DNA from 3 places in the Nocardia sp. X0981 genome. Region 2 is predicted to be linked to each of the others. Evidence: riboswitches for the same ligand, from Rfam matches in the RefSeq annotation. Region 2 holds a riboswitch; each other region holds the start of a gene.

Region 1 (9,889 bases), 1.4 Mb from region 2:
ACCATGTCGAGCGAGTGGAAGAATTCGCGGATCCGCTCCGGGTTCCGGTACCGGGCGGGGCCCAGTCCTGTTTCCAGATGCGCGTATTCGAGTTGCCGGGCCAGCTCGTGCAGCTGCGGGTGCTCGGGGCCGGGATCGCAGTAGTGGGTGATCGCCACATACGATCCCGCGGGTAGCAGGTCGATGTACCGGCACACGACGCCGGCGGGATCGTCCTCCTCGCCGAGGTGATGCAGAACCGCGCCCAGGAGAACCGCGATCGGCTGCCGCATATCGAGGTGGTGCCCGGCGTTGTCCAGCGTTGCCGCGGCATCGGTGAGATCACCCGGGAGATAGCGGGTGTTCTCGTTGCGTTCCAGCATCGCTCGCCCGTGCGCCACGCACAACGGATCGTGATCGGTGTACACGACCTTCACCTCGCGGCGCCCGCACTCCTGGGCGACGATATGGAGCGGGTCGCGCGTGGGCATTCCGGCGCCGAGATCCAGAAACTGTTCGATGCCCGCGCTTTCGGCCAGCAGCCGGACGGCACGGGCGAGCCAGCGCCGGTTCGCACGGTGCACATCGCCTTGGCGTGGCGCTATCTGCCGGATCCGCTCGAACGCGTGCCGGTCCACCGCGTAGTTGTCCTTGCCGCCCAGGCTGTAGTCGTAGACACGAGGAATGCTGGGCCGGTCGGTGTCCGCGCCGACAGGCCGGACGCTGCTCGTTGCAGCGGTGTCGGTTATCATCGCGCCTCCGTTACATACCGGGCGGTCACCCTCTCACGAAGGTGTTCCCGAAGGTAACACGGCAACAGAATTTATGGCTATGTTGCGAGGTGGCGGGGTGCGGCGGCTGCTCCGCCGATCGCGGCCGGAGCCGCGTGGGTCATCGCGGCGCGGACCCCGGAGCTCGTCCGCCCCTCCTTCGGCCGGGCCTCCGGGCCGCGTCCTACGAAGCCCGCATACTCAGCGCGGGAGCGGAGTCGTGGCGCCGGAAGGTGGCCGGTGTTTCCACGTGTACCCAGCAGCCGCTCGCGCCCTCGCCCAGCGTGGCCAACGGCGGTGGCAGGAACGAAGGCGGAGCGAAGCGGACCTCGGTGCGCTGGGTCGCGGTGGTGACCACCGCTGTCTGTTCGGGGCCGCTCCATTCGCCGACCCACAACCCGCCCACGATCCATACCTGTGGCGTGGAGCCGTCGGCAAGAGTGATCGTCACTTCCTCGCCCACGTATTCGCCCCACGCCACCCACCAGCGGCCGGGGGCGGCGACACCGAGCGGTCCGGAAACGCCCACTGCCATATCCGCACGACCCAGCCACTGCCGCCACAGCAGCTCGTCCTCGCCGGCCTCGGTGAGGATCGCGCCTACCGGCCGCGGGTGGGTGACACGGAAGCAGTGGTCCGCGCCGCGCCACTGTAGCTGCATCCCCGACAGCGGTAAGACCCTCAGTTCGATATCCGACTCGTTCTTCTCGCCCGACATCCCGGCTCCTCATCTCTGTCCAGCTCCGCGCCTTCCCTGCGCGAGAGCGCCGACAAGAGCCGTCCTACCCCCGGGTTCCGTTACTAAACCGTGACAGCTCCGAGGGGGGTGGCCTGTGAGTTGACCCACTAATAGTTTGTGCATTAACTATTAGTGGGTACGGTTGTGCCGGCAGGGTGAGAGCGAGCGGAGAAAGTCATGAGCGTCCACATCGACGATCCCCTACGCCTCGAGCGGCAGGTGTGCTTCGCGCTGGCGGTTGCCAACCGTTCCGTACTCGCCGTCTACCGGCCGCTTCTGGAACCGCTGGGTCTGACCCATCCTCAATATCTGGTCATGCTGGCGCTCTGGGGGGATGCGCCGATGTCGGTCAAGGCCATCGCCGAGGCGGTCCAGCTCGATTCCGCCACCCTCTCACCGCTGCTCAAACGACTCGAAACCACCGGTCTCGTCACGCGTCGGCGCGATCCGGGTGACGAGCGCGCCCTGGTGGTCGACCTCACCGGCGCGGGCCGGCGCTTGCGGCAGCAGGCCGAAAGGATTCCCGCGGCCGTCGTCGAACGCCTGGGCGTGGGGCTCGCGGATCTCGAGGCGTTGCGGGAGATCCTGATCCGGGTGAACACCGCCGCCCGGCGCGCGGGGCCGGCCCGCACGGACGGCGAACCGTGAACCGTGCGGACGGCCGACCGCCGTGCACCGTGGTATGAGCTCGTACAAACAGGAGGATCCGGTGACCGAACGAACCCCGACGATCGGGCAGCGCGTCAGTTATATCTGCGGAGCGACGCTGCCGCCGTCCATGCGGCAATGGGTCCTGCGCGACCAGACGGGCCCGGGGGCCGCGCGCCGGTATCTGCTGCGCTTCCTCGTCCCGCCGATTCCGCTTCTCTGTCTGTTCCTTCTGGTGCCGGGACCATTGTGGGTGGGCCTCTCGATGGCCGGATTACTGTACCTTCCGCTGGCCTTCTTCACGATCGCGTTGATGTATGTGTACCGGCGCCACCTACTGGTCAAGCACGGTCTCGATCCCGCGCTGGCCACCGCCGACCGGCTCCGCCGGGCAGCCGAGGAACGCGCCGGTTACGAACTGCGCCACGGCCGCGGCTGAGGCGGTGGCGCGGGCCCGAGGGGCCGGGCTCACGAAGCGAGCCCGGAATCCCGGATGGCCTCGGCCAGCGGCTCCAGCACGGCCGGATCGTGCGGAGTGGGTAGATAGATGATCGCGAGTTCCAGGCCTTCGGCGCCCAGTGCGGCCGCCCAGTCGACGACCTCGCCGTAGCCGAGCCGCGGGTCCAGCCGCTTCTGCGCCGAGAGCGTGATCTCCGTGGGGTCGCGACCGATATCGGCGCAGTGTGCCGCCAGCACATCGCGCTTACGGGCGAATTCCGCGGTGGTTCCGGAAACGAAGTTCCAGTGCTGGGCGTAGCGGGCGGTGATGCGGAGGGTGCGTTTCTCACCGTTGCCGCCGATGCAGATCGGAGGGTGCGGACGCTGTGGGCCCTTGGGTTCGTTGCGGGCGGCGGCCAGTTGATAGAACTTGCCGTCGAAATCCGTCGTCTCCTGGCTCAACAGCCCGATGAGTACCTGGCAGGCCTCCTCGAACCGGTCGAGGCGTTCGGTGATACTCCCCAGCTCGATGCCGTAGGCGCCGGATTCCTCCTCGTTCCAGCCGGCGCCGATACCGAGTTCGAGGCGACCACCGGAGATGATGTCGAGGGTGGCGGCCATATTGGCCAGGACCGCGGGATGCCGGTAGTGCACCCCGGTCACCATCGTGCCGAGCCGTAAGCGTTCGGTGGCCTGTGCCAGGGCGGTCAGGGTGGTCCAGCCTTCCAGGCACGGGCCGGTGGAATCGGCGAAGATCGGATAGAAGTGGTCGAAGGTCCATCCGGATTCGTAGATATCGATATCGTCCGCGGCGCGCCAGACGGTCAACATATCGGCCCAGGTTGTTTCCTGCGGTGCAGTTTTGAACGCGAATCGCATATCGACAGGCTAGGAGTTGAAGTGCGCTCCAGATCAAGCCCGGCCTCGGCGTGTCCGGCGGGCTCGTTCGAGACGCCCGCCCGCCGATTCACGATCCGGCTGCGGCGGGCCGAGCGAAGAGTGAGACGGCCGTGCCGTTCGGGTGACCGGTTCGCCTCCGGCGTGACGGTCTGCCGGTAACGTTTGTTCCGGTGCAGGGAACACCGGTGGGAATCCGGGGCTGTCCCGCAACTGTCACCGAGGAGCGATCCGCCATGCGTGGCCACGACCTACCCGGGTCGGAAGGCCGGCGGGGATGCGTCGATCCGGGAGCCAGGACACCTGCGCCCACGGTAACGGGTGACACCCACGAGGATGGCTATGAACAACTCCACAACAGGTCGGTCCGGTCTCGGCCGTCGACGGCTGCTGGCCGGGACCGCGGGGCTGATCGGGCTCACGGCATTGGCCGGTGTCCCGGTCCTCACCGGCTGCGGCACCGGCGGCGGGCCGTCCGGGCCCCCGGCAGGCCCGCCGCGACCGGGCGGCCGGCTGCGGTCGGTGATCGCGGGCCGATCCGCGACCGCCGATGTGCTGGATCCGCACGAGGCGGGCAGTTCCGCCGGCGGTGCGGTATCGAAGAACGTCTGGGACAAACTCGTCGCGTACAACAACGACCTCACCCTGCGCTATCGGCTCGCCCGGTCGCTGGAACCGAATGCCGACGGGAGCGTCTGGCGGATCTCGCTGCGGCCGGGCGTGGTGTTCAGTGACGGCAGTCCGCTCACCTCGCGGGACGTGCTGTGGAGCTTCGAACGGATGCTGGACCCGGCGCGCTCCTCCGCCGGTGATCTCGCGATGGTCGATATGCCCCGGACCCGGGCCGATGGTGAACTGGACGTATTGGTGGCGATGAAAACGCCCCTCGCCGACTTCGGTTCCGTACTGGCGGGCTGGTACTGCTACATCGTCAAGGAGGGGACCACGGACTTCGGCGAACACACCCTGCCGGTGGGGACGGGTCCGTTCGCGCTGGCGAAATGGTCGCCCGGTGACCGGACGCTGCTGCGGCGCAACGATCGCCACTGGGACGGACCGGCGCCGCTGGACGAGGTCGAGATCATTCAGATCGCCGAGACCGAGGCGCGGATGAACGCGTTCCTGTCCGGCGAGGCCGATGTGGTGCACGAGCTGAGTTATCTGCAGGCCCGCAATCTGGAGAGCGACCCCACGGCAACCGTGATCGTTCCTCCGGAAGGCCTGATGGGCGCTCTTCAAATGCGTGTCGACCTGCCGCCCTTCGATGATGTGCGAGTCCGGCAGGCAATGCGGCTGGCTGTGGACCGGCAAGCGATGGTCGATTCGGTTTACTACGGGTACGGCGAGATCGGCAACGATATCTACGGGAAAGGTGCCCCTTTCTACAACGACACCCTGCCCCAGCGGACCTGTGATCCGCAGCGCGCCCGCGAACTACTGCGCGCGGCCGGTAAAGAGAACCTCGAGGTCACCTTGCCGACAGCCGACGGCATGCCGGGGATGGTGGAGTCGGCGACCCTGTTCGCCGAGCACGCCAAAGCGGCCGGAATCACCGTCCGGCTCGAATCCACTCCGGCCGATACCTATTTCTCCCAGGTCACCGGGAAACGGCCACTGACCCATATCGGCTGGTGGAACTACAGCCTCGACTACTTCTACGGCCAGACCGCCACCAGTTCGTCCCCGAGCAACGGTACCGGCTGGCGCCGGCCCGCCTGGGACGCGAAGTTCGCGCAGGCCCGCGCCGCCATGGACCCGCAGCGGCGCCGCGAGCTGTACTTCGAACTGCAGGAAGAACTGTGGAACGAAGGCGGCTACATCCTGCACAGCTTCGCCAGACGACCCGACGCCGCACGCAATATCGTCGGGGGAATGCGCCCCGGTGTCCCGGGGACCGACGACTGGGCGAATTACGCCACCACCTGGCTCGCGGCCCAGGGCTGAGGCCGCCGTGCTGCGTTATTTCCTGCGGCGGGCCGGGGCCGGTGTCGGTGTGCTGGGCACCGTGACGGTGCTCGTCTTCGGATTGTTCGAGTTGCTGGATTCGGATGCGGCGGTGGTGATCCTGTCCCGCAGTGGGGCAGGCGACCCGTCACCGGAGCAGTTGGCCGCCCTGCGGTCCGAATTGGGACTGGACCGGCCCGCGCCGATCCGGTTCGCCGAATGGGTGACCGATTTCCTGCGCGGTGATCTCGGTGAGTCACTGATATCGGGCCGGCCGGTGGCCGACGTTCTGCTCGATCGGCTGGCCAACAGCGCCGCGCTGGCACTGTTGACGATCGTATTGCTGATTCCGCTGGCGCTCGGGCTGGGCCTGCTGGCCGGTGCCCGGCCGGGTTCCCGGACCGACCGGGTGATCAGCGTCGCGGCCCTGACGGTCGAATCGATACCGTCGTTCGTTCTCGGTGTGCTGCTGGTGGCCGTGGTCGCGCTGTCGCTGCGGCTGGTACCGGCGGTATCGCTGGTGCCCACCGGCGCCAGTGTCTGGGACCGGCCGGAGATACTGGTCCTACCGGTGGTCTGTCTGCTGCTGGGGTTGTCACCGCATCCGGCCCGGATCGTGCGGGCGCAGACCACCGAGGTCGTCGCCTCCGCCTACATCCGGACCGCCCGGCTGAACGGTGTCGGCGGCCTCCGCTTGCTCCTGCGGCACGTTGCCCCCAACGCGGTATCCGCCTCCATCCACCCCCTCGCGGGGTCAGTGGCCGGTCTCATCGGCGGGATCGCCGTCGTGGAAACCCTGTTCTCCTATCCGGGGGTGTCGAAGGAATTGCTGACCGCGATCTCGGCCCGTGATTACCCGTTCGTCCAGTCCGCCGCGGTGCTGCTGGCCGCGTTCGGCATCGGGGTCTATCTGCTCGCGGATATGCTCGCTCTGCTGGTCAGCCCCCGCGCCAGGGCTCTGGTGGGGGAGGGCCGGTCGTGAGAAGGGCGTGGCGGTCGGTGATTCTCGCGGGCGTTCTGGGGGTGGTCGCGCTCGGCCCGCTACTGGCCCCGCACTCGCCCACGGCCTCGGTCGGAGCTCCGTTCCGGCCCCCGGGCCCGGGGCATCCGCTGGGCACCGATGTGGTCGGTCGCGACGTGCTCTCGCGTCTTCTGCACGGAGGCTGGGCGCTGCTCGGGATCGCGGTGGTAGCGCTGCTCGTCGCCTACACGCTGGGGCTGGCCCTGGGGCTGATCGCCGGGTTGCGGCCGCGCGCGGATTCCTGGCTCATGCGGCCGGTCGACGCGGTGGTGGTCATCCCGTGGTTCCTGCTTCTCGCGGTGATCGCGACGGCTCTCGGTGCCGGGCCGACGGCCGTGCTGCTGACGGCGTCGGTGGCCTCGGTGCCCTGGATCGTGCGCATAGTCCGCACCGCGGTGCACGATCTCGCGACCGCGGGGTATGTGGAATCGGCGCGAGCGCGGGGCGAACCGCTGTGGTGGGTGGCCGTGGTGGAGGTGCTGCCGAATCTGCGAGCGGTGGTGCTGGCCGATGCCGGCATCCGCTTCTCGGGTGTCATTTCGATCGTGGCGGTCGGCGGTTTCCTCGGGCTGGGCATGCGCCCGCCGTCGCCGGACTGGGCTTCGATGATCACCGAGAATCGAGCCGGATTCGCCCTGCAGCCCTGGTCGGTACTCGCCCCGGCCCTGCTGATCACGGCTCTGGTCGTCTCGGTCAATATGGTCGGCGACGGTGTGTTCGGCCATCGGCGTGCCCGCGCCGCCATCGCGGTACCGGAACTTGGTGTGGAGGAAGGCCTGCGGGTCGAGCATCTCACCGTGCGCACCGATACGGGCCGGATCCTGCTGGACGACGTTTCGGTGCGATCGGCGCCGGGGCGGGGGCTGGCGGTGGTCGGGCGGTCCGGCGCCGGGAAGACGACCTTCGCGTCCGCGGTGCTGGGGGCGTTACCGCCCGGTTTGTCGGCATCGGGAGTGATCGGCATCGGCCGCGCCGACCGGTCTCGCCGGGCGGTCGGATTCGTACCGCAGGACCCCGCCACCGGCCTCAACCCGGCATTACGGATCGGCACCTCGATCGGTGAGATCGTCCGGTCGCGCCGCACCCCGCGCGACGGTGACGCGGTGGCGGCCGCGCTGCGCCGGGTGGGGCTACCTGCCGATCGTGAGTTCCGCCGCCGGTTCCCGCACGAGTTGTCCGGTGGGCAACAGCAGCGGGTCCTGCTGGCCATGGCGCTGCTCGACGACCCGGAGCTGGTGGTCTTCAACGAGCCGACGACCGGGCTCGATGCCCGATCCCGTGCCGATCTCGTCGAGGTGCTGCTCCGGGCCCGCCGGGAGTCGGCCACCGCGTTCCTGATCATCACCCACGATCTGGACGGTGTCGCACCGTTGATCGACGATGTTCTCGAACTGGACGAAGGTCGCGTCGTCTCCTACACGCCGCGACGGTGCGCGGAACCGGAGACGTTCGCGGTATCGCCCGCGAAAAACTCTCCTCCCGCGGCGGAACCGCTCCTGCGGGTGGAAGCCCTGTCGGTCGCGCACCGGTCGCGGTCGGTCGCCGAGAACGTTTCCTTCACCGTGGCGCCCGGCTCCTGTCTCGCTCTCACGGGGCGATCGGGCGCGGGCAAGACCACTATCGCTCGCGCACTGACCGGCCTGCACCCCGCGGTGAGCGGAACGATCCGGCTGGACGGCAGCGTACTGCCGGCGCGGATCGATCAGCGTTCGGTAGCGCACCGGCGCGCGGTGCAGTTGATTCCCCAGAACCCGGCCACCGCGCTGAACCCGGCCCACCGGATCGGGCCCCAGGTCGCCCGCCCATTGCGCCTGCTACATGGGATGGATCCCGCGGCGGCGGTTCACGAGACGGCGCGTCTGCTCACCGAGGTCGGATTGGATCCGGCGCTGGCCGCGTCCCGGCCGGGTGAACTCTCCGGCGGGCAGCAGCAGCGGGTGGCCATAGCCCGGGCCCTGGCGGCGGATCCACGTGTGCTGATCTGCGACGAGATCACCGCCTCGCTCGACGCCGAATCCCGGGACCTGGTGCTCGACCTGCTGGAGCGGCTACGCCGGACGGGGTTGGCGCTGGTGACGATCAGTCATCAGCACGCCGTGATCGATCGGCTCGCGGACACGGTGGTGGCCCTCGACGATCCGGGCCGGGCGAAGGCACACGCGAACGGGCCGGTGCCCGGCCTGCGGAGCGTGGAGGTATAGATCCCGCTGCTCTCCAGGGCTTCCCGGGCCGTCGGCATCCGTTCCGGTCAGCGGTTCGGGGCTTCGGTCCCGATCAGCGGGCCGAGGGCGGAAAGTATCCGCTCGCTCCATTCGGGCCGGACGCTGCCGCTGCGCGCGATCTCGGCGAGGTAGGCGCCGACGATCATGTCCATGAGGGTTTCGACGTCGAGGCCGGGTCGCGGGCTCTCGGCGTCCAGCGTCCGGCGCAGTGCCTCGGACAGATGGCGACGATGCTGTACGAGCAGTGACCGGATCAGCGTGGTGAATTCCGGGTCGTCGTCGGTGAGGAGAGCGGCGACCCCGCCGGCGCCGATACTCGCCTCCACGACGCGGAAGGATTGCTCGACGACCCACCGCACGACCACCGGCAGCGTCGCGGTATCGGCCGGTAGTTCCGGTTCGGCGACGGAACGCAACGAGGCGGTGAGCATTTCGCCACGGTTGCTGTACCGGCGATAGATCGTCGTTTTCGCTACGCCGGACAGTGCGGCCACGGCTTCGATCGTCACGGCTCTCGGCCCCTTGGCGCGGAGCAGCTCCAGTGTCGCGTCGGTGATCCGTCTGTCACGAGGTGCCTGCTCATCGTTCATCGGATCTCCCTGCCTCTGTGTTCCCTGTCTCATGCTCGGAATAATCATGCCGATGCGATACGATACGCTACGTGTAGCGTAGCGAAATGGAGGGACGGTATGAATACCGAGGACAAGAACCGGATCGTCGGATGGGCAACACTGGTGCTGGGGCTGGCAACGGCTTCGACTCCCGCCTGGATCACCACGAATGCCGCCGGTGCCAGCCTTACGCTCGGGTTGGGCGCGTTGACCGCCATATACGCGATGTGGTCGCTGCTCGCGCGTAATCCCGCCAAGGACCACTGGGCACTGTCGGTCGTGGGATTCATGTTGTTCCTCGCGCCGTGGGTGGGCGGGTTCGCCGGTGATGCCGCATCGTGGGTGGCCTGGACCGCCGGCGTACTCATCGCCCTGCTGGCGGGGCGGGCCTACGTGAGCGACGAGGCGGACAATATCGCCGAAACCACCCGGGTGAACGAATTGGTGACGTATCGGCTCCGACAGCTCCAGCGGCGTGAAGCCGCAGACCGGGCTCGAAGCTCCGGTGTCGCGGTATGACCACCGATGGCAGGAACCCGGCCGCGGCCGAGCGGACCGGTGCGCTGCTCGCCGCCCCGGCCGGCGATGCCGCGACGGCGGCGAGGGCTGCCGGTGAACTC
Region 2 (9,889 bases):
TTGTCCCGATGGTCGAGAACGTCCTGGGCGTCGTCGATCTCGGCCGGTAGGGCATCGCGGACATCGTCGAGGAGATCGAGCACTTCCGGGCGCGGGACGATGCAGTTACGCGTCGCCGGTATCCCGCGTGCCTCCTCGACAATCGCGACCAACTCGTCGAGCGACTCGAATACCCGGTACATACTCACTGTCCTCCTGCTGACGATCGGCGAATATCACGCCGTTCCCAGTGTGCCCCGGCTGCTGTGCTCCGCCGAGCCACCTTTCGGTGTGTCGTTACTTCCACCGGATATCCACAGATTCGACAATCGAACTGGAGAAGTGTTCTCCGCTTGGTGTTAGATTCGTAGCAGCCCCACCGCACCGCGGCGGCGAATGTCACTTGCCCGATCGGAACCGCCCATGACCATCCTGCAGCTGCCCTCCTCGAGGACACTGACTCCCGCGGATATCGATTGGCCGGGCCCGTTCACGCCCGGCGCGTGGCAGCGGCGACTACTGCGATCTCTGCGCGGCGATCGCCCGTTCCCGCAGCTGATCCGGTTCGCGCTGGTGGGCGGGCTGAGCAATGTTTTCTACGTGCTGCTGTTCCTGAGCCTCACCGGAGCCGGGACACTGCCGGCCAATGTGGCCGGCTCACTGGTGAGCACCGTGCTGGCCAACGAGTTGCACCGCCGGCTCACCTTCCACGCGGCGGAGCGGGTCGGCTGGTTCGCCGCACAGTGGGAAGGCGGCGGCCTGGCGCTACTCGGACTGGGTATCAGCACGGCGGCGCTGGCCGTGCTGGAAGTCGTGGCTCCGGATCTGGCCGACCCGGCGCGGGCGGCCGCGGTCCTGACCATCAGCGCCGCGGTGGGCGGATTACGTTTCCTGGCGTTGCGCGGCCTGGTGTTCCGGCCGCTGCGACGGGCACGGGAAGTGACCGCGCTGCGGGCCGGATCAGCTCGCGCGCTCGGCCAGCCGGTCGAGTAGCCGCTTGTGCACCAGCGGCGGCAGCATATCGCTGACATCACCGCCGAACGCCGCCACTTCCTTGACAAGGGAGCTGGACAGATAGCTGAAGGCGGGGTTAGTGGCGATGAAGAAGGTGTCGACCCCGGAGAGCTTCTTGTTCATCTGCGCCATCTGGAGTTCGTAACCGAAATCACTGGCATCGCGCAGCCCTTTGACGATCGCGGTGATCCCCTGTTCCCGGGCGAAATCCACGGTCAGCCCGTCCCAGGACGCGACCCGCACGTTCGGCAGGCCCGCGGTGGCATCGCGCAGCATCTCGATCCGCTCGGCGACGGTGAACATGCCCTGCTTCTTCTTGTTGACCATCACGGTGACGACGACCTCGTCGAACTGGGCCGCGACCCGCTCGAACACATCGAGATGGCCGTTGGTCACCGGGTCGAACGACCCCGGGCACAATGCTCCTGCCATGGGTCAGACGCTAGCAGGTGCGCCGGGATTTCCGCCGATGGCGCCGGTGTACACGGCCGACTCGACCCGGGTCTCGCCGTAGCGCCGCGCGGCACGGCCGGCCAGTCCCGGGGGCCAGGCGATCTCCGCCGACCGCACCGAACGTTCCACCAGCAACAGCGCCTCCGGCGCGAGCCAGCCGTGCTCGACGAGAGCGGTGAGATCGGCGTGTACGGCACCGGTGGGCAGATCGTAGGGCGGATCGGCGAAAACGAGATCGAATGTTCCCGCACCGCCGTGCGCCAGCACCTGCGCCACCGAGCCGATCCGGACCTGCGCCCCGGTCAGGCCCAGTTCCGCGATATTGCCGCGGAGCACCGCCGCCGCCCGGCGATCGGATTCCACCAGCAGGGCCGCCGCCGCACCACGCGAGAGCGCCTCCAGTCCCAGAGCACCCGACCCCGCGTAGAGATCGAGCACCCGGACCCCGTCGAGATCCATCCGGGCCTCGATCGAGGAGAACAGCGCCTCACGCACCCGGTCCGAGGTCGGCCGGGTCCCGGCGGGCGGCACCCGTAGCCGCCGGCCGCCGGCGATCCCGGCCACGATCCTGGTCATTCGGAAGCGCGAGCGGTCAGCTCGACCAGCAGGTCACCACCCTCGACCTGCTGCACCTGGGTAATGGCCACCCGGCCCACCACGCCGCCACGCGGGGCGGTGATGGCAGCCTCCATCTTCATGGCCTCGATGGTGCCGATGGTATCGCCGGAGGCGACGGTATCGCCCTCGGCGACCGTCAGTGTCACAACGCCGGCGAACGGGGCGGCGATATGGTGCGGATCGTTCTTGTCGGCTTTTTCGGCGGCCGGGATCTCGCTGGCGATGGAGCGGTCACGGACCGAGACCGGGCGCAGCTGGCCGTTGAGAATGCACATGACGGTACGCATCCCCCGCTCGTCGGGTTCGGAGATGGCCTCCAGGCCGATGAGCAGGATGACGCCTTTCTCCAGTTGCACCCGGTGTTCCTCGCCGTGGCGCAGCCCGTAGAAGAACTGGTTCGCCGAGAGCCCGGTGGTATCGCCGTACTTCTCGCGGTGGGCGAGGAATTCGGCGGTCGGGCCGGGGAACAGCAGCCGGTTCAGCGTGGCGCGCCGCTGTTCGGAGGTGCCCGCGAGCCCGGTTTCGTCCTCGGGGGTCAGCGGGGTCTCCGGTTTGGCCGCGCCGCGGCCCTCGAGTGCCCTGCCACGGAAGGGTTCGGGCCAGCCGCCCGCCGGGGTGCCGAGTTCCCCGCGCAAGAAGCCGATCACCGAATCGGGGATGTCGTAGCGCCCCGGATCGGCCGCGAAATCCTCGATCTCCACCCCGGAGCCGACCAGCGACAGCGCGAGATCACCGACCACCTTCGACGACGGGGTGACCTTGATCAACCGTCCGAGCAGGCGATCGGCGGCGGCGTACTTCGCCTCGACCTCTTCGAAGCGGTCACCCAGGCCCAGCGCGATCGCCTGCTGACGCAGATTCGACAGCTGCCCGCCGGGAATCTCATGGGTATAGACGCGGCCGGTCGGGGCGGGCAACCCCGATTCGAACGGCGCGTACACCTTGCGCAGCGCTTCCCAATACGGTTCCAGGTCACAGACATTGGCCAGGTTCAGGCCGGTGTCGTATTCGCTGTGGGCCGCCGCCGCGACGATCGCCGAAAGCGCGGGCTGGCTGGTGGTCCCGGCCATCGCGGCGCTGGCGCCGTCGACCGCGTCGGCCCCGGCCTGCCACGCCGCGAGATAGGTGGCCAGCTGTCCGCCCGGAGTGTCGTGGGTGTGCACGTGTACCGGTAGATCGAAATTCGACCGCAGCGCGGTGACCAGTTTCGCCGCCGCCGGAGCACGGAGCAGACCGGCCATATCCTTGATCGCCAGCACATGCGCGCCCGCGTCGACGATCTGCTCGGCCAGCTTCAGGTAGTAGTCCAGTGTGTAGAGCTTCTCGTCGGGGTCGGTCAGATCGCCGGTGTAGCTCAGCGCGACCTCCGCGATCGCGGTGCCGGTTTCCCGGACCGCGTCGATCGCCGGGCGCATCTGGTCGACATTGTTCAGCGCGTCGAAGATCCGGAAGATATCGATACCGGTTTCGGTGGCCTCGGCGACGAAGGCGCGCGTCACCCGTTCCGGGTAGGGGGTGTAGCCCACGGTGTTGCGGCCGCGCAGCAGCATCTGCAGACAGATGTTCGGAATCGCCTCGCGCAGCGCGGCGAGGCGCTCCCACGGGTCTTCGTAGAGGAACCGCAGGGCCACATCGTAGGTGGCGCCGCCCCACGCCTCGACCGACAACAGTTCCGGGGTGAGACGCGCGACGTGCCCGGCGACATCCAGCAACCCGTTGGTGCGTACCCGCGTCGCCAGCAACGACTGATGCGCATCGCGGAAGGTGGTATCGGTGACCCCCACCGCCTTCTGTTCCCGCAGTGCCCGCGCGAAACCCTCCGGCCCCAGCGCCAGCAGCTTCTGCCGCGAACCGTCCGGCGGCGGTACCGACAGGTCGATCGCCGGCAGTTTGTCGTGCGGGTACACCGCCGTCGGCCGGGCACCGTGCGGTTTGTTCACGGTGATATCGGCCAGATAGTTCAGGATCTTGGTGCCGCGGTCGGCGGACTCGCGGGTGGCCAGCAGACCCGGGCGTTCATCGATGAAGGAGGTGGTGATCCGGCCCGCCGTGAAATCCTCGTCCGCGAGTACCGCGAGCAGGAAGGGAATGTTCGTGGTGACACCGCGGATCCGGAACTCCATGAGCGCGCGCCGCGCCCGCGCCACCGCCACCGGGAAATCCCGGCCCCGGCAGGTGAGCTTGACCAGCATGGAATCGAAATAGGCCCCGATCTCGGCGCCGAGATTCGCGCCACCGTCCAGGCGGATACCGGCGCCGCCGGGGGTGCGGTAGGCCGTGATGCGGCCGGTATCGGGCCGGAAACCGTTGGCGGGGTCTTCGGTGGTGATCCGGCACTGCAGGGCGGCACCGCGAATGGTCACCGTGTCCTGAGCGAGCCCGAGATCGGCCAGGCTCTCCCCCGCGGCGATACGCAACTGCGATTGCACCAGGTCCACATCGGTGATCTCCTCGGTCACCGTATGCTCGACCTGGATCCGCGGATTCATCTCGATGAACACATGGTTCCCGCGCGCGTCCAGCAGGAATTCCACCGTACCGGCGCAGCTGTAACCGATCTCGCGGGCGAAGGCGACCGCGTCGGCGCAGATACGGTCGCGCAGCTCGGGGTCGAGATTCGGCGCGGGTGCCAGCTCGATCACCTTCTGGTGCCGCCGCTGCAGCGAACAGTCGCGCTCGAACAGATGCATCACATTGCCGTGGGTGTCGGCCAGGATCTGCACCTCGATATGGCGCGGGTCGACCACGGCCTGTTCCAGGAAGACGGTCGGATCACCGAAGGCCGATTCCGCCTCCCGCGAGGCTGCCTCGATCGCCTCCCGCAGCGCCGCGGGCTCGGCGACCCGCCGCATACCCCGGCCACCGCCACCGGCGACGGCTTTGACGAAAAGGGGGAATTCCATGGATTCGGCCGCCGTCAGCAGTTCCGCGATATCGGCCGAGGGTGCGCTGGAAGCCAGTACGGGCAGCCCGGCCGCCTTCGCCGCGGCGATCGCGCGGGCCTTGTTCCCGGCGAGTTCGAGAACCTCGGCCGACGGCCCGATGAAGGTGATCCCTTCCCGTGCGCAGGCCGCGGCCAGATCCGGGTTCTCCGACAGGAAGCCGTACCCCGGGTATATCGCATCCGCGCCGGCGGTCTTGGCGGCCTCGATGATCGCTTCGACGGAGAGATACGCACGAACCGGATGGCCCTGCTCACCGATCTCGTATGCCTCGTCCGCCTTCAGGCGGTGGACCGAATTCCGGTCCTCGTGCGGGAAGACGGCAACCGTCCCGATACCGAGCTCGTACGCCGCGCGGAAGGCTCGGATGGCAATTTCGCCGCGGTTGGCAACCAAGACTTTCGAGAACATTGACCCAAGGTACCCGGCCCCACACCCAGGTTCGACAGCGAAGTCCACTTCGCAGGAACTTCACAAAGCGGTTTCGCATCGCTGCGAACCAATGGTCACCGTGGCGTCACGGCTCACCGCCCGCGGGGGCGGGCTGTGCGGTACCGCCGTCCCGGCCAATATCCGGCTATCCTCCCTGCACCCGCGCCCGCGTGGCCGGCCGGAATCTCTACGCCGCCACTCCGAGTGCCCGAGCGAACCGGGTACCGGAATGGAACCGGGCTAGAGTGGGTCCCGCAGCTGGTTCGCCGGCCGGACGAATTGGAGCCCCGAACGTCCGCCCCGGCGTCGAAGCCCGCGACGCGCGGGTGAGAGGGAATCCGGTGGGAATCCGGAACTGTCCCGCAGCGGTGAGCGGGAACGACCGCCGTCATGAGCACTGGGCACACAACCCGGGAAGCGACGGCCAGTAGGTCGGCCGGATCGGCCGGTGCCCGCGAGTCCGAAGACCTGCCCGTTGTACCGGATACGCCGTATCCGGTGACCACCGCCTCGTGGACAGGGCGGCACGGTCCACCAGTGTCGACATCCGAGCCCGGCCGTGCGCCGGGCTCGTCCGGGGTCTCATCGGTGCCCGTGCACCCGCGTAAGGCGATGGTCGTCGAACTTCAGCACTGGAGAACACCATGACTTCTCTTTCGCGAACACCCTTCACCGCAACGGTTCTCGGGCTCCCCCGGGTGGGGCCGCGCCGCGAGCTCAAACGCGCCACCGAATCCTATTGGGCCGGGCGCAGCGATGCCGCGCAGCTGCGCGAAACCGGTCGTACGCTGCGCCGTGACCAGTACGCCGAACTGCGAGCCGCCGGCTTGGACTCGATACCGGTGGGCACCTTCTCCTATTACGACCAGATGCTCGATACGGCCGTGCTGCTGGGCGCGCTACCACCGCGGGTCGCCGATATCACCGATCCGCTGGACCGCTATTTCGCCGCCGCCCGCGGTACCGATTCGGTGGAGCCGCTGGAGATGACCAAGTGGTTCGATACCAACTACCACTATCTGGTTCCCGAAATCGGCCCCGAGACGACCTTCGCGCTGCATTCCGCGGAGTTGCTGGCGCAGGTCCGCGAGGCGATCGAGCTCGGCGTCGCGGCCCGGCCCGTCGTCATCGGGCCGATCACCTTCCTGAAACTGGCCAAGACGACCGGCGGCGCCGGAACGGACCGGGTGGACGAGCTGATCCCGCTGTACCGGGAGCTGCTGCGGGAATTCGACGCGGCGGGCGCGGAGTGGGCGCAATTCGACGAACCGGCGCTGGTCACCGACCTGACCGGCGACGAGCTGGCGGCCGTACGCCGTGTCTACACCGAGCTGACGACCGGCCGGGACCGGCCCGCGCTCCTGGTCGCCACCTATTTCGGGGATCCGGGTCCAGCGCTGGCCGCCCTGGCCGGAACCGATATCGAGGGCATAGCCATCGATCTGGTGTCCGGCACCGATATCGCCGCTCCGGCCGCGGTACCGGCGCTGGCGGACAAGCTCGTGGTCGCGGGTGTGGTGGACGGCCGCAATGTCTGGCGTACCGATCCGGACCGGGCGTTGTCCACGCTCGCCACCCTGCTCGGGTCGGCGCGGTCGGTGGCGGTGTCCACCTCGTGCTCCCTGCTCCACGTGCCGTACACACTGGCCGTGGAAACCCGGTTGGACGACACCCTGCGCTCCTGGCTCGCTTTCGGGGCGGAAAAGGTCGCCGAGGTCCGGTTACTGGCCACCGGACTGAACAAGGGAACCGAGGCGGTGGCGGCGGAGCTGGCCCGGGCACGGGACGCGGCGGCGAGCCGCCGGGCCGATCCTCGGATCAGCAACCCGCGGGTGCGGGCCCGGCTGGCGGCCCTGGGGCCGGATGCCCTCCGGCGCGGTCCCGCCGACGAGCGGCGGGCCCTGCAGCAGGACCGTCTCCAGTTGCCTCCGCTGCCGACCACCACGATCGGTTCCTATCCGCAGACCCCGGCGATCCGGGTGGCCCGCGCCGCGCTGCGCAAGGGCGAGATCGATCAGGCGGAATACGAGCGCCGCATGCGCGCGGAGATCAGCGCGGTCATCGCCCTGCAGGAAGAACTCGAACTGGATGTGCTGGTGCACGGCGAACCGGAACGCAACGATATGGTGCAGTACTTCGCCGAACAGCTCGACGGTTTCGCGGCCACCGATATGGGCTGGGTGCAGTCTTACGGCACCCGCTGTGTGCGGCCGCCGATTCTGTTCGGTGACGTCGCGCGCCGGGCGCCGATGACCGTGGACTGGGCGACTTTCGCCCAGTCGCTCACCGGTAAACCGGTGAAGGGCATGCTCACCGGGCCGGTCACCATCCTGGCCTGGTCCTTCGTCCGGGACGACCAGCCGCCGGCGGATTCGGCGCGCCAGATCGCGCTGGCCATCCGGGACGAAACCGTCGATCTGCAGAACGCGGGTATCCGCATCATCCAGGTCGACGAACCGGCGCTGCGCGAATTGCTCCCGCTGCGCACAGCGGATCAGCAGGCCTATCTGGACTGGGCGGTGCAGGCGTTCCGGCTGGCGACCTCCGGGGTCGCCGATTCGACCCAGATCCATACCCATCTGTGCTATTCGGAGTTCGGTGAGGTGATCGACGCGATCGCCGGCCTGGACGCGGACGTGACCTCGCTCGAGGCGGCTCGCTCGCGTATGGAGGTACTCGACGATCTGAACGCCGCCGGCTTCGCCGCCGGTGTGGGCCCCGGTGTCTACGATATCCACTCCCCCCGGGTGCCCGGCGTCGCGGAGATCACCTCGGCCCTGCGTGCCGCGATGAAAGCCGTACCCGCCGATCGCCTCTGGGTGAACCCCGACTGCGGCCTGAAAACCCGTGGCCCGGCCGAAGTGGAGGCTGCCCTGCGGAATATGGTGACCGCCGCCCGCGCCGTGCGCTGATCCCCCGGCCCGGGCCGCGCGCTACACCGGCGCGGCCCGGGCCCGGTCAGCCGTCGAGTTCCCCCGCCCCCGATTCGCGGCGTCTCGTCCGCTCGGCCACACATTCCGGGCAGCGCCGCGTCATCCGCAGCACCGGCCGCACCCACGACTGCGGCGTCGTCCGCGGACGACGCACCGACCGGCAACCCTGTTCTTCTTCCATCCGACCGACCCTTCCCCTCGGCGATATCGTTCACCGGGTTCGACGCCGTTCGCGATGCCCCGGTTCCCGTTCACCGGGCTTTCCGGGTCAGGATTTCGCCAGATACTCCAGACGCTCGGAGTCGACGGCCGCGTCCATCATCGCCGCCAACCCGGGGTGCCGCGTCAGCCCGGGATCCTCGTCGACCACCGCGCGCGCCAATTCCTGCGCCGCGGTGATCACTTCGAGATCGTCGAGCAGGGAGAGCAACCGCAGCGAACGGGCGGTACCCGACTGGGCGGAGCCCAGGACATCGCCTTCGCGCCGCTGCCGCAGATCGAGCACCGACAGCTCGAACCCGTCGGTGGTCGCCGCGACGGCCTCGAGGCGGGCCATCGCCGGCCCGCCGGGAGCGGCATCGGTGATCAGCAGGCACAGCCCGGCATGCGCGCCGCGACCGATCCGGCCACGCAGCTGGTGCAGCTGGCTCACGCCGAACCGGTCGGCGTCCACGATGACCATCACGGTCGCGTTCGGCACGTCCACACCGACTTCGACGACGGTCGTACAGACCAGGACATCGATATCGCCGGCATTGAACTCGCGCATCACCTGGTCCTTCTCGTCGGCCGGTAACCGCCCGTGCAGAAGTCCGACCCGGAGCCGCGCCAACGGTCCGGTGCGCAGGCGTTCGAAGACATCGAGTACCGCCTGGGTGGGCGGCGCCTCCTTATCGGTGTCCGGGCCCCGGGATTTCCCGCCGCGCGAACGCCCGGGCCCGTCCTCGTCGTCACCGATCCGCGAGCACACCACATAGGCCTGCCTGCCTTCGCGCACCTCTTCGGTGATCCGCTCCCAGGCGCGGTCCACCCAGTTGGGGTGTACCCGGCGCGGCACCACCTTCGAGGTGATCGGTGAGCGCCCCCGGGGGAGTTCGGTGAGGGTGGAGGTCTCCAGATCCCCCAGGGTGGTCATGGCGATGGTGCGCGGTATCGGGGTGGCGGTCATCACCAGCAGGTGGGGGGAAGTACCCGCTTTCGCCTTGGCGCGCAGCGCGTCACGCTGCTCCACTCCGAAGCGGTGTTGTTCGTCCACGACGACCATGCCCAGATCGAAGAATTCGACGGCGTCCTGGATCAGCGCGTGGGTACCGATCACGATCCCGGCTTCCCCGGTCACCGCCTCCAGCAGCGCCGCGCGTTTGGCGGCGGCCGGCATCGAGCCGGTGACGAGGGTGACCCGGGTCGCGGTATCCGCCGCACCGAGTTCGCCGGCCTGTCCGAGCTCCCCCAGCATCCCGCGCAGCGACCGATAATGCTGCGCCGCGAGTACCTCGGTGGGGGCGAGCAGGGCGCACT
Region 3 (9,889 bases), 1.6 Mb from region 2:
GATCCGAGCCGGCTCCCACCGACCGCGGCCGAGTCGGCTCGCCGGCACCAGCGGTAGGCGCATCGGAGATCCCGGTGGGCCGTCGCGAAAACCCACTGTGCGGGCCGGGTACCGCACGATCGCAGGAGGTAGTGCATTTGTCTGTGGACCAGCGCGACGGCGAAGCCGGGACGAGCGCCGACCGCGGTCGTGCGGTCGTGGCCGCGGAACGCTTCGCCGTACGCAGTACCGCGGCGCTGCTGGCAACGGTGGCCGCCGGTCTCGGCTTCGGTGTGCTCACAGCACTGGTCCGGGCACGGTGGGAGCCGTTGCAGAGCGCGGACCAAGCGGTCGCCGATCACACGACCGCCCTGGTTGCCACGCACCCGCTACTGCGCGATGTCCTCACCACCGTCACCGCTCTCGGCGCGACCGTCACGCTGGCCGGGATGCTCGCCGTCGGGGCGCTCTGGCTACTGCTGCGTCGTCTCCCCCGGCTCGCCGGATATGTGGTGCTCACCGGCGTGGGCGGGCTCATCCTCAACCCGGTCGTCAAAGAGCTCGTCGCCCGACTACGACCGGTGGTGGAAACCCCCGTCTACCGGACGGACGGGTGGAGCTTCCCCAGCGGGCACGCCATGGGTTCACTGGTGTGCTACGGCATTGTGCTGCTGGTTTTCGCACCCGCGCTGCGCACCGGCACCCGACGTGTGGTGACGGGGTGCGCCGTCCTGCTCGTAGCGGCTGTCGGGCTCAGCCGGATAGCACTGGGCGTGCACTACCTCACCGACGTCCTCGCCGGCTGGTTGCTCGGATCGTTGTGGCTCACCGCGGTCACCGTCGCCTTCCACCGCTGGCGTGGCGACGCCGGCCGCACCGGCACCGGCCCGCTGCCGGGTGAGGTGGCGCCGGACGAAAAGGACGATTTACGGCCGGTTCCGATGCGGCACACGCCCACGATGCCCCACCCGTGGCGCGGCCTCGGTGAACTCGCGGTGGCGTGGGCGCTGCTCGCCGGACTGCTCACCGGCATCGGCACGCTGGTACGCGACCTCGCACCCGGGAACCCGGTCGCCCGGTGGGATCACGGCGTCGTGGCGGCACTGGCCGAGCACCGGGACCCCACGCTCGCCGCTGCCCTCGACGTGTTCGGCGAACTCGGCAACACTCTCGCCGTCATCACCGCCGCCCTGATCATCGCCGCGCTCGCGGTGGCGGTACTCCGGAACCGGCGGCCGGTGGTGTTCCTCGGTATCGCGCTGCTGGGAGAGATCACGCTGTTCCTCACCGTCGCCGCGATCGTCGACCGCGACCGCCCCCGGGTCCCCCCTCTCGACCCCGGCCTCCCCCCGACCGCGAGTTTCCCTTCCGGCCACCTCGCCGCCGCGCTGACCCTCTACACCGGCACCGCCGCACTCCTGTGGTTCACCACGCACCGCCGGCGGTACCGGATCCTCGCCGCCGCGCTGCTCCTGATCCCCCTCCTGGTAGCGGCGCAGCGGCTCTACACCGGGGCGCATCACCCCACCGACCTGCTCGGCTCGCTCCTACTGGCCTCCACATGGACCACGGTCGCCTGGTGGGTCGTCCGGCCCGTGCCGATCGCTCCGGGGCATCGCTAGAGTAGCCAGGCGTGGAGCCACCGACGGCGAAGGAATTCTCCGCATACGGGCTGTCGCACTGGATCGTGCTCGCCGTGTTCGCGACGGGGGCGGTGATGGTGGTCCTGATCGGACGAAGACAGCGTGACACTCGCACCGTACGCCACTTCGGCCGGGCGTTCGGTGCGGTGACCCTGGTGCTGTACGCGGTGATCTACCTCGCCACAGCATTCCCGCCGACGGTCGAGCGCTCGATCCCACTGCGCTTGACCGATCTCGCGACTCTGGTCGCCGGCTACGCGCTGTGGTCACACCGGCGCTGGGCATACGCGCTGACCTACTACTGGTGCCTCACCCTCAGCACGCAGGCGCTCCTGTCCCCGGCGTTGGAGAGCCCGGACTTCCCGCACTACGAATTCCTGGCCTTCTGGGCGATCCATCTGCTCGTGGTCTGGGCGGCGATCTATCTGACCTGGGGTGTGGGAATGCGCCCGGACTGGCGTAGCTACCGGTTCGCGGTGGCGGCGACGATCGCGTGGGTGACGGTCACTTTCGCCGTCAATTCATTCGCCGGCACCAACTACGGTTTCGTCAACCGGAAACCCGCGACCCCGTCGCTGCTCGACGTCCTCGGACCATGGCCCTGGTACCTGGGCACCGTGGCTGTCCTGTTGCTCATCGTATGGGCGGTGATGACCTGGCCTTGGGTCCGAGCCGGTTCCTCCTCGGACAACCGCCGGTAGGAGATACCGCCGCGCACTCCGGCGCCGAGGCGTCCACCGGATCGCGATCGGTTCGCTCCCGACCGACGATCCATGCCGCGATCCGGACGCGGCGATCGCCCCTTCCCGGAGAGCGTACGCCACAGCGGCATCCGAACCCATCGCGCGGCCGCGGCGGAGAGCGGCCACGAACCGGCGTTCACCGAGCGCGGCCCGGGAACTGTCGCCACATTCGTCGTGGAAACGCGACGTATTCGGGAACACCGTCGTCACACTGCCGCCGGCCGGCCACAGGCCCGTCGCCGCCCCCATCAGGGCCACCGCGCATCCGGCGAGCCCGCGACGGCAACACCTCGCGAACCACCGGAATGCTACTGTGACCGTGCGCTGGTTGCCGCCCGTCTCCGGACAGGCGGCTCGTAAGAGGGAATCCGGTGGGAATCCGGAGCTGCCCCGCAGCGGTATGTGGAAACGACCGCGGTCATCAGCACTGGGCCCACGGCCCGGGAAGCGACCGCCAGTAGGCGAGACCGGAGATTCCGGTGTCCTGTCCACGAGCCCGAAGACCTGCCCGCGCGGCCGCGCCGACGGCGCGGCCTCTGTCGACTCCGAGGGAACGGTTGACGAGATATGGGTCGTGTGGTGCTCATCTGTCCGGTGGACATTCGATATGGGACGGTGCGGGTAGAGCTGTACCGATGAGAACCGTCGAGAGGCGCCGGCTGCCCGTCGCCGTACCGGTCCTCGGCTCGATCACGGCGCTGGTGGTGGTCTGTGTGCTCGCTCTGGCGCTGGGTGCGGCCCCCATCCCCTGGCGGAACACGGTCTGGTTCCTGTGGGCCGAGCTCACCGGCGCGACGGTGGTCACCGCCGATATCGCCGACTACCGGATCGTCGTCGACTCGCGGTTGCCTCGCGTACTGCTGGCGGCCCTGGTCGGAGCCGGTCTCGCCGGAGTGGGACTGCTGGTTCAGGCCATGGTTCGTAACGCACTCGCCGACCCTTACGTCCTCGGGATCTCCTCGGGTGCCTCGGTGGGCGCCACCGCGGTCGTACTGTTCGGGGTCTTCGGCACGCTCGGTGTCTACGCGCTGTCGACCGCGGCCTTCGCCGGGGCGCTGGGCGCCACGGTGCTCGTCTATCTGATGGCACGTTCGGCCTCCGGGCTGGTACCGCTACGGCTGGTACTCACCGGCACCGCCATCGGTTACGGCTTCTCCGCGACGACCACGGTGCTGGTGTTCACGGCCCCGCACGGAGACGCCGCCCGTTCCGTGATGTTCTGGCTGCTCGGGAGTCTGGCGGGAGCGAGCTGGCAGATGGTGCCCCTGGTCGCCGCGGTGGCCGCGCTCGGGCTGACGGTGCTCGCCGTATCCGCGCGGCACCTCGACGCACTGTCGATGGGGGACGAGGCCGGTGCCGCGCTCGGTCTGAACGCCGCCCGGTTCCGGATCGTGCTGTTCGTGGTCTCCGCCGCCATGACGGGCTGTTTCGTCGCGGTCTGCGGGGCGATCGGTTTCGTCGGCCTGGTGGTACCGCATATCGCCAGAATGCTGGTGGGGGCCGGTCACCGGCGACTCGTTCTCGTCGCACCGCTGCTGGGTGCGGTGTTCCTGGTGACCGCGGATCTGGTCTCGCGGACGCTCGTACCGCCGCAGGAGCTTCCCCTGGGCGCGATCACCGCCGCGGTGGGGGTGCCTGTTTTCGTGCTGTTGATGCGCCGCCGTGGTGCGCTGGTGGAGTACGGCTGATGCGGGTCGACTACGAGAACGTCACGGTCGAGTTCGACGGGACGGCGGTTGTCGAGTCGGTGACCCTGGCCGCCGAACCGGGCCGGTTCATCGGCATCGTGGGACCGAACGGCAGCGGGAAGTCCACCCTGCTGCGCTGTCTCTACCGGGCATTGGCACCGACAACCGGCCGGGTCCTGGTCGACGGTACGGATATCGCGGCGATCAGCATGCGGGAGAACGCCCGTCGGGTGGCCGCGCTCACCCAGGATACGAGCACACCTTTCGATTACACCGCCGCCGAGGTGGTCGCCACCGGACGCCTGCCGCATACCGCGCTGCTGCGCGGCACACGCCGGCGCGATCGGGAGATCTGCGCCGCGGCGATGGCGACGGCCGATATCGGTCATCTCGCCACACGCGGCTTCCTGTCGCTGTCGGGCGGTGAACGCCAGCGGGTCCTGATCGCGCGGGCGCTGGCCCAGCAACCGCGGGTACTCGTCCTGGACGAACCGACCAATCATCTCGATGTCCACCACCAGTACAGCGTTCTCGCCGCGGCGCGAGATCTGGGCATCACCGTGGTCGCGGCGCTGCACGACCTCAATCTGGCCGCCCAGCACTGCGACCGGATCTTCGTCCTGCACGCGGGCCGGCTGGTGTGTTCGGGCAGCCCGCACGAGGTGATCACCGCGGAGGTGATCGCCCGCTGGTTCTCGATCGGCGGCCATATCGTCGAGCACCCGCGGCTGGGTGTCCCGCAGATCATTTTCGACCAGAAGGAACGCTGATGCGATCTTTTCCGCTGCTACCGGTACTCGCTGTCGCGTGTGTGCTCGGCACGACAGCGTGCGGTGCCGAGGTACAGCAGGCCCCGGCGAACGCGGCCGGTGCGTCGGTGACGGTCACCAACTGCGATGCTCCGCTCACCGTCGACGGTGTGCCCGAGCGAGTGGTCACCAACGACACCGGGATCACCGAGATGATGTTCGCCCTCGGCCTGGCCGACCGGATGGTGGGCTATACCAGTTACCCCGGGAAGGAACGCGATATCGCCACCTCACCGTGGCAGACCGATTTCGAACGTGTACCGACGCTCGGGGATGCCTTCACCCGGGAGGTCGTCCAGGCCGCCGCTCCCGATTTCGTCTTCGCCGGCTGGAACTACGGGTTCAAGGAGTCCACGGGTCTCACCCCGGACTGGGTGCGCTCGATCGGCGCCGTGCCGTACCAGCTGACCGAGGCATGCCGACAGCCCGGGACGAAGCGTCGCGGGGTGATGGAACCGCTCGACGCCCTGTACACGGACCTGACCAACCTCGGTGAGATCTTCGGGGTGCGCGAGAAGGCGGACGAACTCGTGTCCCACTATCGTGAACAGGTCGCCGGAGCCGCGGACAGCGCGCCGGACGGACGGGAACCGGCCCGGGTCTTCCTGTTCGACAGTGCGACACCGGAACCGTTCACCTCGGGCCGCACCGCCGCACCGTCGCAGATCATCCGGGAGGCCGGCGGCGCCAATATCTTCGACGATCTGAACGACTCGTGGACCACGGCCTCGTGGGAGGCCGCGGCACAGCGCGACCCCCAGGTGATCGTGATCGTCGACTACGGCGCCGGCCCGGAGAACTCGGTCCGGGCGAAGATCGAGCAGTTGCGCCACCATCCGCTGATGGCCGGTACGACGGCCGTCCGCGCCGGCAACATTCTCGCGTTGCCCTATGCCGCGCTGGTCGAAAGCCCACGTAATCCGCAGGCGGTCGTCACCGTGGCGGATTTCCTCCGGTCCAGAGGATATTGAGCGAGCCGGTTTCCGTCCGCCCCGGCACCGGTGGAGCCGGATCTCGAACGACCGGGCAACCGGCCGCGCCGAGAGGAATCACCCGATTCATCTAAAATCGGCGCGTGGCGACGAATCGAGCCGGGGCCTATCCGGGGATGCGGCGGTGACCGCTCCCAAACTGTGGCGCGGCCAGACACTGCGGGACCGGTCCGGTGAACGACGCGAGCAACTTCTCGAGTGCGCGTTCGACCTCCTCGGCGCCGGGGGTGCCGCCGCGGTGACCATGCGCGCGGTGACACGACAGGCGAATCTGAGTCCGCGCTACTTCTACGAGAGTTTCGGTAGCCGCGAGGAACTCCTCGCGGCGGTCTACGATCGGGTCGAGGGCGGTCTGCGCGAACGACTCTCGGCTATCGATCCCGGACCGGATCCGCATTCGGCCATTCGGACCGGTCTGCAAACCTGCGCCGATTTCTTCGACGAGGATCCCCGGCGAGCGCGAGTGTTGTTGCGCGAGCCGCTGGCCGACGATACGTTGCGCCGACACATCACCCAGCGCACCCCGGCGGCCGTCCGGGCGCTGGCCCCCCTCCTCGGCGACGGGGCGGACGACCTGTTCACCAGCAGCGACGACACCCTCGTCGTCATGGGCACGGCTCTGGCCGGTGCGTTGACCGCGGTCTACCTGGAATGGGCCGACGGCCATCTGGTCATCGACCGGGATCAACTCGTCGATCGCGCGGTCACCATCGTCGTATCCCTGTTGGGCCTGGCTCTCGGGCAATGACTTCGCGGTCCGGCCCGAGGCCCGCGCCCCGGCCGACCACCCGCCTGCGAACCGGTCACCAATCCGGCGGAACACATTGACATCACGTGATTCAACATGAATCATACGTTTCACGTTGCCGTTTCGCCGCGCCCACAACAGACCATCCCCTCGCGCCGGCACCGGCCACGCTCGCGTACGCGCCGGCGAGGCCGCTCCTTCTCCAGAGAGGACCGCGATGTTCACCGAGGAAAAATTCCAGCAGGCCCTGCGCACACCGCGACTCGCCCGGCCGGTACCGGAATTCCTGACGGCCAATCGGGGCACCCCGGTACGCGCGATCCCCGAACACGAACTGCAGGCCACCACTCGGGCATGGTTCGACGATTTCGAACGCAAGCTCGATTTCTACAGCAAGCTGGACGTGGACCTGACCTGGCTACTGGACTGGGCCAAGAAGTACTGGTGGAGCTGGATCGACCGCGATATGAGCTACAACCACGAGCTCTACGCACCCGATATGCGCTACACCGACGTTACGACTTTCGGCCGCACCATCGTCGGGATCGACGACTTCGTCACCTACAACATGGCCTTCTTCGACGCCATCCCGGACTGGCGCTACGACCCCCTGCCCGGTCAGATCTACATCGATGTGACCCCGGACCACAAGGTACGCACCGTGATCCGCTACATCGGCAGCGGACACTGGAGTGGCCCACTGCGCCTCTACCCCTATGACGGCAGCGGCCCCACGCTCTACGGCACCGGCCGCTTCATCCAATGCCCCGCCGTCGACCGTTACCACTTCGACGAACACGGTCTTCTCGAGGAAGGCGAAACCCTCTACGACGCCCTCGATGTCACCCAACGTTCCGGGGTACTGCCCCGAGACGACAGCTGGCAGTTCAAAGCACTCTTCGCCGCCTCCCGCCTCCCCGCGGTCGCGGCGCGGATACGAGGCGACGGCCGCTGAGACCGGCCCCGCACGGGCGGCGATCGAGGTGGCCTCACCCAGCGGCCGGCGGATACCGCCGCGACCCGCCCGGGGCCGGAGCGGCGGCGGCCGTCCACCGGACCGGCATCGGCCGGTCACACGATGGATAGCTGTAAAGTAGCCATCTGTCACCACCCCTCCGGAGGAGAAGCGGTAACTCGCCGCATTACGCATGCGAACGGGCATTTCCGTTCAATACGAGATCACCCCGTTCTGTCGTGATAGTTTGCTGACCCGAGCGATCTGTTACAGCTGCGAACTGGCGATTGCGGCGAACTACTCCCTGGAGGTCAAGATCGTGACTCGTCCTTTTCTGCGTTTTCTGGGCGCGCTCGGCGGTATGGCATGCACGCTGCTGATGACCACGACGGCAGCTGCCGACCCGATATATCCGCGCCCTGATCCGGACCCGTTCTACGCCGCTCCGGCCGACCTGGCGGCGCACCGGCCCGGTGACGTGCTCGGCGTACGGCCCCTGCCACCGGTGGCGGTCTTCCCCGGCGCCACGGTCCGGCTGGTCAAGTTCCGCTCCACCGATTCGCGGGGCGCACCGATCGCGGCGACCACCACGATCGCCACCCCCGCGAACCATCGCCCCGGCGCCCCACTACTGTCGTACCAGCACTTCATCAACTCACTCGGTACCGACTGCGCGGTCTCGCACCGGCTCTACGGCGCCGATGTGAATCTGGCGACGATCATGCCGGTACTGGGCGCGCTGCTGCAGCGGGGGTGGAGCGTAACGCTACCGGATCATCTGGGCCCGCATTTCGCCCTCGGAGCCGGACGCCTGGGCGGCCAGATCACGCTGGACAGCGTCCGGGCCCTGAAACGGGTACCCGAACTCGGCCTGGCGGACAGCCCGTCGGTACTGGCCGGCTACTCCGGTGGTGGACTCGCCACGGCATGGGCGGCCGCGCTGCAGCCGTCCTACGCCCCCGAATTGCGGCTCGCGGGCGCGGCCATCGGCGGAGCCCCGATGAACCTGGTGGCGATGGCGCGGGGCCTGGGCCACAACCCCCACCCGGCTTTCGGATTGGCGATGGCGGCGGCGATCGGCCTGGAACGGGAGTATCCCGACCGGGTACGGATCAGCGGGAATCTCAATGAGCGCGGCCGCGCGCTCCGGGACTCGATGGCCAACCTCTGCACCAACGATATCCTCGCCGTCGGCGCCGGTGGCAGCGCTCACGAGTTCGCTACGGGACCTTCGGTCTTCGAACAGCCCGATGCCTGGGCCGTGGTGGAGGAGAACAGCGTGGAGCTCTACCCCGGTGTTCCGGAAATGCCGATATTCGAATGGCATTCGCCGGACGACCCGCTGGTGCCGATCGCCGCGATCGATAACACCAACCGTCGCTGGTGCGCGGCCGGGGTGCGCCTGCAGACGCTGAAGGTTCCCGCGTTCGAACATCTGACCGCGGCGGTTGCCGGTGCTCCCGCGATGCTCGGATGGCTCGAGGGCCGAGTGCGCGGCGAGCCGGCACCCGTGGCCTGCTGACGAACCGGCATCTCCCGAGGCGACCGGGTCGCGTGCGCCCGGTCGCCCCGAGTCGGCCCGGCACCCACCGGTGATCGGCCGTGTGGGCGCCGGGTTCCGTCCGGCCGGCTGATTCGTCGCCGGCCGGTCACGCGCCCGAGCGGGTTCAGTTCCCCGCTCGGCCGCCCCGCCCGCCCGCGGCCGAGTGCCCGAAGAAGAACCCGAGGATCAGCAGGATCATATTCACCACGACCTCCGGAACCACCGTGTGCGTGAACATCGCGATCACCATCACAACGCTGAACACGACCAGCAGGAAGGCACCGATGAGGACCGCCAGCGGTTCCCGCTGGAGCCGCGACCAGCGCATCGTCGAGCGGCGTTCCTTCAAATCCTGGGCCACCTTCCGCAATTCGATCTCCAGAGCGGTATCCCGCGCATCCTCGGTCACCGATGCCTTCGCCACCACTTCCTGCGCACGCTGGATCTGATCCGCGACCATCTGTCTCGCCACCGGGTCGTGGATCGCCGAATCGGCCACATGCCGAATCTCGCCGAGTTCCCGGCGGGCCGTGGCATTCCTCAGCCCGACCTGCAGTTCCTTACGGAGTTCCGCGAGCCGGCGCAGCATGTACGCCTCCCCCACCACATCGGTGACCCCGTTGGTATCGGTGATATCGAACGGTCGCCGGTTCTGCCGAGGGACGATCTCCATCATGTTCTCGGTCCGGGACAGCCACGCCGCGAAATCGTCCGGTGCGGCACCGTCGAAAGTGTGGGGGATACCGAGTTCCTTCTTGATGTTGTTGCGGACGGCTTCGCGGTTCTCCG

The links. A riboswitch is a leader RNA that binds a small molecule or an ion and turns the genes downstream of it on or off. The one in region 2 is predicted to bind cobalamin.
Region 1: it holds a riboswitch for cobalamin, as region 2 does, so the genes downstream of both, ACYR7D_RS20270 (ABC transporter substrate-binding protein) here and metE (5-methyltetrahydropteroyltriglutamate--homocysteine S-methyltransferase) in region 2, are expected to answer to the same signal.
Region 3: it holds a riboswitch for cobalamin, as region 2 does, so the genes downstream of both, ACYR7D_RS19395 (FecCD family ABC transporter permease) here and metE (5-methyltetrahydropteroyltriglutamate--homocysteine S-methyltransferase) in region 2, are expected to answer to the same signal.

What each region holds. Positions count from the first base shown of each region.
Region 1 is NZ_OZ372435.1:4,602,474-4,612,362, forward strand. It holds gene ACYR7D_RS20245 (SAM-dependent methyltransferase) at 1-731, opposite strand, end outside; gene ACYR7D_RS20250 (hypothetical protein) at 934-1,467, opposite strand; gene ACYR7D_RS20255 (MarR family winged helix-turn-helix transcriptional regulator) at 1,666-2,136, shown strand; gene ACYR7D_RS20260 (DUF5313 family protein) at 2,171-2,575, shown strand; gene ACYR7D_RS20265 (LLM class F420-dependent oxidoreductase) at 2,605-3,453, opposite strand; cobalamin riboswitch at 3,622-3,778, shown strand; gene ACYR7D_RS20270 (ABC transporter substrate-binding protein) at 3,814-5,415, shown strand; gene ACYR7D_RS20275 (ABC transporter permease) at 5,423-6,397, shown strand; gene ACYR7D_RS20280 (ABC transporter ATP-binding protein/permease) at 6,394-8,637, shown strand; gene ACYR7D_RS20285 (TetR/AcrR family transcriptional regulator) at 8,685-9,248, opposite strand; gene ACYR7D_RS20290 (SPW repeat domain-containing protein) at 9,348-9,788, shown strand; gene ACYR7D_RS20295 (hypothetical protein) at 9,785-9,889, shown strand, end outside.
Region 2 is NZ_OZ372435.1:6,035,346-6,045,234, forward strand. It holds gene ACYR7D_RS26780 (DivIVA domain-containing protein) at 1-182, opposite strand, end outside; gene ACYR7D_RS26785 (GtrA family protein) at 403-972, shown strand; gene coaD (pantetheine-phosphate adenylyltransferase) at 940-1,425, opposite strand; gene rsmD (16S rRNA (guanine(966)-N(2))-methyltransferase RsmD) at 1,429-2,022, opposite strand; gene ACYR7D_RS26800 (pyruvate carboxylase) at 2,019-5,417, opposite strand; cobalamin riboswitch at 5,770-5,908, shown strand; gene metE (5-methyltetrahydropteroyltriglutamate--homocysteine S-methyltransferase) at 6,083-8,350, shown strand; gene recG (ATP-dependent DNA helicase RecG) at 8,640-9,889, opposite strand, start outside.
Region 3 is NZ_OZ372435.1:4,419,772-4,429,660, reverse strand. It holds gene ACYR7D_RS19405 (phosphatase PAP2 family protein) at 144-1,601, shown strand; gene ACYR7D_RS19400 (YwaF family protein) at 1,613-2,323, shown strand; cobalamin riboswitch at 2,674-2,891, shown strand; gene ACYR7D_RS19395 (FecCD family ABC transporter permease) at 3,001-4,053, shown strand; gene ACYR7D_RS19390 (ABC transporter ATP-binding protein) at 4,053-4,823, shown strand; gene ACYR7D_RS19385 (ABC transporter substrate-binding protein) at 4,823-5,833, shown strand; gene ACYR7D_RS19380 (TetR/AcrR family transcriptional regulator) at 5,979-6,602, shown strand; gene ACYR7D_RS19375 (nuclear transport factor 2 family protein) at 6,820-7,557, shown strand; gene ACYR7D_RS19370 (lipase family protein) at 7,919-9,079, shown strand; gene ACYR7D_RS19365 (hypothetical protein) at 9,225-9,889, opposite strand, start outside.